Regions from separate parts of the Agarivorans sp. Alg241-V36 genome, predicted to be linked through region 3. Evidence: predicted binding sites of a transcription regulator. Region 3 holds the regulator's gene; each other region holds the start of a gene.
The links. The regulator MetJ, encoded in region 3, represses methionine synthesis genes. The targets are predictions, from matches to a motif close to TAGACGTCTAGACGTCTA.
Positions count from the first base shown of each region.

Region 1: metE (5-methyltetrahydropteroyltriglutamate--homocysteine S-methyltransferase) is a predicted target of MetJ. The motif match lies at 957-974, and genes of this name have one in related genera.
Region 2: metA (homoserine O-succinyltransferase) is a predicted target of MetJ. The motif match lies at 1,223-1,240, and genes of this name have one in related genera.
Region 4: metF (methylenetetrahydrofolate reductase) is a predicted target of MetJ. The motif match lies at 975-992, and genes of this name have one in related genera.

Region 1 is NZ_UNRE01000004.1:110,522-112,728, forward strand. It holds gene metE (5-methyltetrahydropteroyltriglutamate--homocysteine S-methyltransferase) at 1-943, opposite strand, end outside; gene G6R11_RS10475 (LysR substrate-binding domain-containing protein) at 1,212-2,135, shown strand.
Region 2 is NZ_UNRE01000009.1:184,169-186,375, forward strand. It holds gene metH (methionine synthase) at 1-162, opposite strand, end outside; gene metA (homoserine O-succinyltransferase) at 253-1,194, opposite strand; gene G6R11_RS19200 (HD-GYP domain-containing protein) at 1,353-2,207, shown strand, end outside.
Region 3 is NZ_UNRE01000006.1:394,402-396,608, forward strand. It holds gene G6R11_RS15875 (hypothetical protein) at 179-844, opposite strand; gene metJ (met regulon transcriptional regulator MetJ) at 1,272-1,571, opposite strand; gene metB (cystathionine gamma-synthase) at 1,724-2,207, shown strand, end outside.
Region 4 is NZ_UNRE01000007.1:28,652-30,858, forward strand. It holds gene metF (methylenetetrahydrofolate reductase) at 57-959, opposite strand; gene greB (transcription elongation factor GreB) at 1,146-1,625, opposite strand; gene G6R11_RS16130 (substrate-binding domain-containing protein) at 1,692-2,207, opposite strand, start outside.

The DNA of each region.
Region 1 (2,207 bases), on a different contig from region 3:
AGTGAACTTTAAGCGAACTATAATTCTCAATAAGCTCAGGCAAGTTAGCCCGCCACACATTGCGGCCATTAATCACCCCAGCCGACAATACCCACTCTTTAGGTAACCAAGTAAGTACTTGCTCTAACTGCTGTGGCGCGACGCATAAATCTAGGTGCAAGCCATCTACTGCCAATTGCTGAATTACTTCTGCGTTATCCAGTACATCGGCAAAATAACTGGTTAATAGCACTTTAGTTGGGCTAATACTCGTTTGGTAAGCAGCTAACAAGGCATCTTGCCATTGGGCGTCCAGCTCTAAACCCAATATGGGCTCATCAACTTGAAGCCACTCTACGCCCAAAGCAGCGATGCGCTGGAAAATCTCACGGTAAACCGTTAATAACTGGGGGAGCAAGGACAAACGCTCAAAGCCATCAGCGGCTTGGTCATCATTTTTGCCCAAATATAAGTATGAAACTGGCCCCAAAATAACCGGTTTGACCGCATGGCCTTGGTCAAACGCTTCGCGAATCTCATCAAATAATTGTGTCCACTGTAAGCTAAATTCGCTGTCTTCAGAGAACTCGGGGACAATGTAATGATAATTAGTGTTAAACCACTTACTCATGTCAGACGCAGCATGATTACAGCCGCAGCCCTGTTGTCCTCGAGCAACCGCAAACATGCTATCTAAGCTAATTTGTTCAGATTGATGACGCTTGGGCAGGTTGCCTAACAGTAATGAGGTATTTAGTACTTGGTCGTACCAAGCAAAGTCTCCTACGGTAACCCAAGCTTGGCCACTGCCTTTTTGGGCTTGCCAATTTTGTTGGCGAATGTCTTTACCCACTTGCAATAAATCTTGCTGTGAAGACTCACCACGCCAGTAACTTTCTAGTGCAAATTTTAGCTCTCGTTGCTTACCAATTCTTGGGTATCCCAATACGTGAGTAGTGCTCATGTCTATATCCTTTTAGCCGTCTAGATGTGTAAATCCATATTGACCAGAGCTAAAGCACAACACAATTGAAAAGCCATCAAGTTAAATTGAATTTCTCTCAAGTAAAGATGAGGTACAACCTAAACATAGCCTTGATAATCTCTAACCAAGCCCGTGATATTGAAAAAAATTCAAGTTAAAGCATCTAAGCCGCTGGGGATATATACAAACGAGTGCGCTCTACCTAAGCTGCCAATTCATCAAGCCAATCAGGGAGCTAGCCAGCTAAATGTTAGAAATAAAGCATTTACGTTGCATACAAGCCATTGCATCTAGCTCTTCACTTAAGGCGGCTGCCACAAAGTTATTTATTAGCGATTCAGCCTTGTCTCATCAGCTCAAAGATCTTGAACAACGGATCAATGCTCACTTAGTCATAAGAAAGCAACAGCCCTTACAGCTAACCCAACACGGCCAACAATTGCTTCAACTAGCCGCGAAAGTATTACCTTTAATTGAACAAACAGAGCAACAATTTAGCGCAGCCCAAGGCCAGCAAACTCGCCTAAACATTAGTGTTGATTGCCATGCTTGTTTTCAATGGCTACTGCCAGCTTTACAGCAGTTCCAGCAAGCTTGGCCAGAAGTAAGTAGCCACTTTTGCCAAGACAAAGACTACAACGGGCTACCCTTACTGCAGCGCGGTGAAGCCGACCTTCTGCTCACCTCAGAAGTTAGCCCAGAAGATCAAATCCATTTTGAGCCTTTGTTCGAATATGAAATGGTGCTGATTTGCCCGCCGCAACACCGCCTAACCGAGCAAACTAGCGTAAGTGCGGCTCAGTTAAGTGAAGAAACTATTATCTGTTACCCGGTCACACCACAGCGTTTGGACCTTTATCGCTACATATTGCAACCCAGCCAGGTATCGGTAAAACAATGGAAACATGCCGACAACCCCGCCATGTTATTGCAGATGGTCGCCGCGGGGATGGGTGTCGCAGCCATGCCGTATTGGGCAGTTGAACATTATGTACAGCAGCAATTTGTTCACTTACTCTCCTTCGAACAAGCTTTATGGCGGCCAATGTATGCAGCATATAACCAGCACCGGCAATCTAGCCCTACTTTAAACAGTTTTATTGAACTAATTTTGCAACAAGCGTTAATGCAACTAAAGGGCACTAGAAGCTTGAGCTTTAATCAAAATTAAGCCGTAATTTGATTTGACGAATCAGCCAAAAAGAGTTTACTTTTAATAACATAAGGAAAACACCCTAGCGCG
Region 2 (2,207 bases), on a different contig from region 3:
CATATCGTTGTTACCTTTTACGTCAGTATGCCAATCAGCAAAGCGTTCTCCGCGGTAATCAGCCTCTTCTAACTTGTAAGACTGAATCATGGTTCCCATGCCGCCATCGATAATCATGATGCGTTGAGAAAGTTGCTTTTCTAATTGAGGCCTTGCTGACACGGGTACATCCTATATTCTTTCGCTGGTATTTCGACACGGCAGTGTAGCACACTGCCTTTAAGGGCTTAGCTGCGATAAAGTTATATGAAATTATTTCAAGATATTATCAGACTTGGGCTTTAGCTCGGCTAGGTCGTATGGAGTAATCTGGTAAACGCAATAGTTTAGCCAGTTATTGTAAAGTAAGTGCCCATGACTACGCCAAGTTGCACAGGGCGGGTTAGTGCAATCATCCTGTGGATAGTAGTTCTCAGGCAACTGAGGCGTTAACCCTTCTTGGCTATCGCGCTGATACTCGTTGTGTAAGGTATCTGCGGCATACTCAGGATGGCCAGTAATAAACACTTGGCGAAAATCTTCGCTGGCAAATAAATAACTACCTGCTTCGGGGTTATCGGCCAGCACTTTTAAGTCGGTTTCTTCATTGATCAAATTTGAATCAAAGTGGGCAAACCGAGACAATGGCGCTAAGAAGGCATCGTCAAACCCACGCACTAAAGGGTTATGCTTGTGTTTAGTTTGATGCCAATACACGCCAGACAACTTCTTCTCACGCGTTTGTTTTTCCAAACCGTACAAATGATATAGCGCTGCTTGCGCTGCCCAACACAGGTAAAGTGTGGAGGTTACGTGAGTTGTAGACCAGTCGATAATCTCTTTAACTTGATCCCAATAGTAAACATCCTCAAAGGCCACTTGGCCTAGTGGTGCACCGGTTATAATCAAGCCATCAAAATTACGCTCACGCAGTTTTTCAAAATCACGATAAAACTTATCGATATGCTCTTGCGGGGTATTTTTAGATACGCGATGGTTGATGCGCAATAATTTTACATTGACCTGCAAAGGCGAGTTTGAAAGCAAGCGGAGGATCTGGTTCTCCGTCTCGATTTTTTTTGGCATCAGGTTAAGCAATACCACTTCTAGTGGACGAATATCCTGATGAGCTGCACGACTCTCTGGCATGACAAATATATTTTCATTGCGCAATACTTCAGCAGCGGGTAACTGATCAGGAATACAAATTGGCATATAAAGGTTCCTTGCTAACAACAGGCAATGTATGTCTAGACATCTAGATACCTATTTTAGTTAGATTGTACGCTATGTCTAGAACTTGTTAAAAGCAGCTGATTTTATGCGGCAAATTCTTCATAATGCTGGCTAGACAGATGAAGTAGAAAGGGAAAATGGCAGAGTTAAAGCTAAATGTTGAACGTTTACAGATAGGTGTTTATGTAAAACTGCCTGTTAAATGGGGCGAGCACCCATTTATGTTCACCAGCTTCAAGATTAAAAGCCAAGACCAGATCGAAGTGATTCATAACCTCGGTTTGAAACATGTCATTGTTGTTCCTGAAAAAAGCGACAAGCCCCCCTTGCCTGCCGATCAAGAAGGAAGTGGCAACTCAAAGGCTGATAGCAAGGCGCAAGAAAAAGCCGAAAAAGCCCTTTGGGAAGAAAAGCGCGCCCGTATTGAAGAACTTAAAAACTACCGTCGCAACCTGCAAAAAGTAGAAAAAGAGTTTGACCGTTCCATGGCTCAGGTTCGCGCCGTGATGGCTAAGCTTAAGAGCCGCCCGCTAAATGCAGTGGACGACGCAACCAGCCTCATTAACAACTTAGCCGATGACTTATTGTCCGGTGAAAATGTTGTGCTTCATTTAATGAACGACAGCAAAGATGCAGATAGCTTCTATTACCATAGTCTCAACGTTTCGATCCTTGCGATGATGCTGGCTAAAGCTGCTGGTTTTTCTGAGCGCGATATTAAGATTTTAGGTTTGGCTGGCTTGTTCCATGATGTTGGGAAAATGAAGATTCCCGACAAAATACTGCGCAAGCCGGGCAAACTTACCGCTCAAGAAGCCAACCTTCTTAAGATGCACACCAAATATGGTGCAGACTTTCTTAAACTCTCTGAGACTTTGCCAGCAAAAGTAAAATTAATTGCTGAGCAGCACCACGAGTTTTTAGATGGAAGTGGCTATCCGAAGAAGTTAAAAGGTGAACAAATTGACCGTTTGTCACAATTGATTTCAGTG
Region 3 (2,207 bases):
CTTAATACTAAAACTGCCAAAATCGAGCTTATAGCGATGATGGTTGAACCTTCGATATGTACATTTTTTATATTAATTCTCAGCATATAACGTTTCCAAAGAGCTAACCGATTGATTGAGTATTAGCTTAAAGGAGATTGGTATTGCTGTGATGTGCAGATAATAAAAAGATATCAGCCTAGCTTCTCTTGTTAGATTTTATCCACTCTTCCCACTGCTCTATGTGATGCATATCCATATAGGCAATAAAGTACTGTTTGGCTCTCTCCATGATCGCAGTGTTCCCGCCTACATTACGAAGTTCACTAAAGTAGGTCATTTTTCTCTGGTACGAGGTCATATTGTCGTCTTTATTCTCATTTAGACGAACATCTATATCTTCTGCAAAAGTCCCCATATCTCTTTTAAATGAAGATATATCTTTACTGAAGAGTATTGCTGTTGCTGATAGGTTGTCTGTAGCCAACCATGCGAAAAGTGCAGCATAATGTACCTGTTGTTTAACAGTACGTTTACCTGGTTTTCGTTTGAACGGATCTTCGCCATCTAGATAGCTTAAGAGAGCTTTGGCGACATCAACTTCAGTGTCTGGGTATGGATATTCGAATTCGAAGCTAGGCATGTGTGTTTTGAGGTGCTCTCTCACATTGTGGATATTTAGATCAAAGTCTTTAGCTAGATTTGCGGATAGTTTTTCTATTAATTTTGTACGTAGCTGGCGCATATCGCGGTAACCCAAGCTGCCATCAACGCGCTCTTGAGCCCATGTTTTGCATTTCGACTTTCTTTGATTGAGCTGTAATTCTTTTCTTTTCATTGTTAGCCCCGATATTCCCTCTTCCATAAAGGTACTCTACTGACATACGTAAAAGGCAGTCAAATAACGCTGAGCTAAGATATATGAAAATCTATTTCAGTAGGGAAAGGGTCTGTGCGCTAGCAGCGAGTTTTCTCTATTCCCTTCATTATCGCCGAGTAGCGGAAGTTTAAAGCGATTAAGCCAAGCACTGTTTGAGCGAAGCGAGTTGCGCAGGCGCGCTTTAAACTGAGCATCGCAGGGTTAAGATAATGCGGGGCAACCTTTCTTTTGCTTCGTTTTCTTTGGTTGTTCAAAGAAAATGACGTCGCCGAAGGCGAAACCAATGCGCAGAGCTAACGGATGAAGAATATAGCGAATGGAGGCAAGCTTTGCTTTTTACCGAGAAGTACCAAGTATACTTGGGGACTCATTACAAACAAAAAAGCCGCTCAATGAGCGGCTTCCTAGTATCTTATTCTTCTTTATCCAATTCCGCTTGCACGGCTTTTTCTAAAGCCGGGTCGGGTTTGTCTTTTTGCAGGTCGCTATCGTCGGGCAGGGGTTGCCCAGTGTAGGCGTGTAAAAATGCTTCGCAAAGTAGCTCACTGTTAGTGGCGTGGCGTAGGTTGTTTATTTGTCTACGGGTACGCTCATCGGTCAATATCTTTAGCACTTTTAGTGGGATAGATACCGTAATCTTTTTAACTTGTTCGCTTTTTTTACCGTGTTCAGCATAAGGGCTGATCCACTCACCATTCCAATCTGTCGACATTCTGCAATACACACCAAACTAAAGAGACCCTATTGTAACGGGGGAAATGCCACTTAGCAATCCAACAGCAAAGACATTTAGACGTCTAGAAGTGTTGACGTCTTTTTTGCTAGTGGTAAAGTGGCAGGATAAATTGAGGGAGTGAATCAGCAATGTCTTTAAAAGATCTTCAAGCGGCTACTATAGCAGTACGCAGCGGTATTGAAAGTGATACCCAACACGGTGCGGTAGTGCCACCTATTTATTTATCGAGCAACTACAGCTTTGCTGATTTTAACCAAAAGCGCCAATTTGATTACAGCCGTTCGGGTAACCCGACTCGTCACATACTGGCCGAGGCGATTGCCGATTTAGAACATGGTGCTGGTGCGGTGATTACTAACACTGGTATGTCGGCAGTAAACTTGGTTACCGCCTTGTTAGAGCCGGGTGATTTGTTGGTTGCTCCACACGATTGTTACGGCGGCAGTTACCGCTTATTTGACAGCTTAGCCAAGAAAAATGCCTTTGAGGTGGCCTTTGTTGATCAAAATGACCAAGGCGCGCTAACCGAGCTGTTGGCTAAAAAGCCTAAATTGGTGTGGTTAGAAACGCCTAGCAACCCACTGTTACGCATTGTAGATATTAAAGCGATTG
Region 4 (2,207 bases), on a different contig from region 3:
CCAGAGACTAAATAGCCTAGCATTGCTAGGCTTTTATCTCTCAGCTGTATTAATAACTAAGCAGGCACTGCTTCTGCTGGGCGAACACCTAAAGTGTGGCAAATAGCGTAAGATAACTCCGAGCGATTAAGCGTATAAAAGTGAAAGTCTTTCACTCCTTCGCGCGATAATACTTTAACCATTTCAATGGCAACACTGGCGCCTACTAGGTTTCGAGTAGTTTGGTCATTCTCTAAGCCAGCAAATTGATTGTGTAACCATTTGGGCACTTTTACATTGGCAAAAGAGGCGAACTTTTTCAGGGTATTGTAATTAGATACTGGCAAAATACCGGGTACGATTTCCCCTTCAATGCCAATGGCTGCACAGCGGTCGCGAAAGCGCAGGTAGCTTTCTACATCAAAAAAGAACTGGGTAATGGCGCGGTTGGCACCGGCATCCATTTTACGCTTTAAGGCCAACAAATCGGCTTGGGCACTTTTTGCTTCTGGGTGAATCTCTGGATAAGCCGCTACCGAGATATCAAAATCGGCTTCTTCTTTTAACAAAGCCACTAAATCGCTGGCGTACATTTGCGGCTTGGCTGAACCTTCTGGTAAATCACCTCGCAGTGCCACAATGTCTTTAATACCGCTGTTCCAGTAATCGCGCGCAATTTGGCGCAGCTCATCGGGCGTTGAGTCGATGCAGGTTAAATGCGGTGCAGCTGCTAAGCCTGTGCGGTCTTTAATCGCTTTAATCACCTTGTGAGTACGGTCTCGAGTGCCGGAGTTAGCGCCGTAGGTTACTGATACAAACTTAGGTTTTAAGGTTTGCAAACGCTCGATAGACGACCACAAAGTTTGCTCCATGGTCTCGGTGGTTGGCGGGAAGAACTCAAAGGACACGTTAATATCGCGGTTAAGCTCACTTAAGCTTTGATTGAGTGTTTCGATTTGTTGCGCGTTGTGAAATCCCATTGACCTTCTCCGTTAAAGACATTTAGACGTCTATACCGCTAGATACTAAAGAGAAGATTATTTAAGTCAACGCTATTCATCTTAAACATAGCTTTAGATGAATTATTTTCAACATGGGGATTTTAGCCGCTAACTACTCGCTAAATATGCATTAAGACAGATAGTTAACTAACAGAATCATCTCAGCTATTCGAAAGGGGCGTATTGAATAAGATTAATCCACCACTCTTTAGTGCCAGAGGGCGTTTTTACAAACACATCATCGTCAACTTGTTTGCCGATAAGCGCCCGAGCCATGGGAGAGTCGATAGTGATGTAACCCAGCTTTGGGTCTATTTCATCGGTGCCTACAATGCGGTAGCGCACGATATCACCTTCATCATTTTCCAGCTCGACCCATGCGCCAAAAAATACTTTGCCGTTTTGTTGAGGGTGATGGTCAACGATTTCTAAGGCATCTAAGCGTTTGGTTAAGAACCTTAGTCGAGAATCGATGCGGCGAAGCTCTCGCTTGCCTTCTTTGTATTCCGCGTTTTCTGAGCGATCACCCAGTGCTGCGGCTTCGGATACTGCTTGAGTTACTTGAGGGCGTTTAACCTTCCACAAGTACTTTAATTCTTCATCGAGTTTATGCCAGCCAGGGCGAGTGATTAAATTGGTTTTCATAGCTACGTAGTTAAGTCTGCCTAAGCCGATTATAAACGACTTAGGCAGTAAACTCGCAAGCTTTAACTAAAGGATATGTGCTTGGGTGGTTTCTCGTTTCACCAGTTCAACCGGAGGAATACGGAAGTTATTGCTAGCACCACCATTTAGCATGTCTAAAATGGTTAAGGCGGCAGCATAACCGGTATCAAATATGGGTTGACGCACTGTAGTTAGCGGCGGAATGAAAAACGCCGAGCCCGGCACATCATCAAATCCAATCACCGAAACCCGCTCTGGCACTGGTCGCTTGGCTTTATATAAAGCCAACATTGCGCCATGTGCGGTTAAATCATTAGAGGCAAAAATAGCACTAAACTGACGCTTGTTGGTTAACAAACGCTGCACCGCATCAAAACCGCCTTGCTCGGTAAAATCGCCCTGCTCAACCAGCTGCAGCTTCACGGGCAAACCCGCATGCTCCATGGCCTGGCAATAACCTTCATAACGTTGCTGAGCGTCGGGATGCCCCTCGGCACCTTTAATATGCACAATCTCGCGGTGGCCCAATTGAATAAGATGATTGGTGGCCATGTAAGCGCC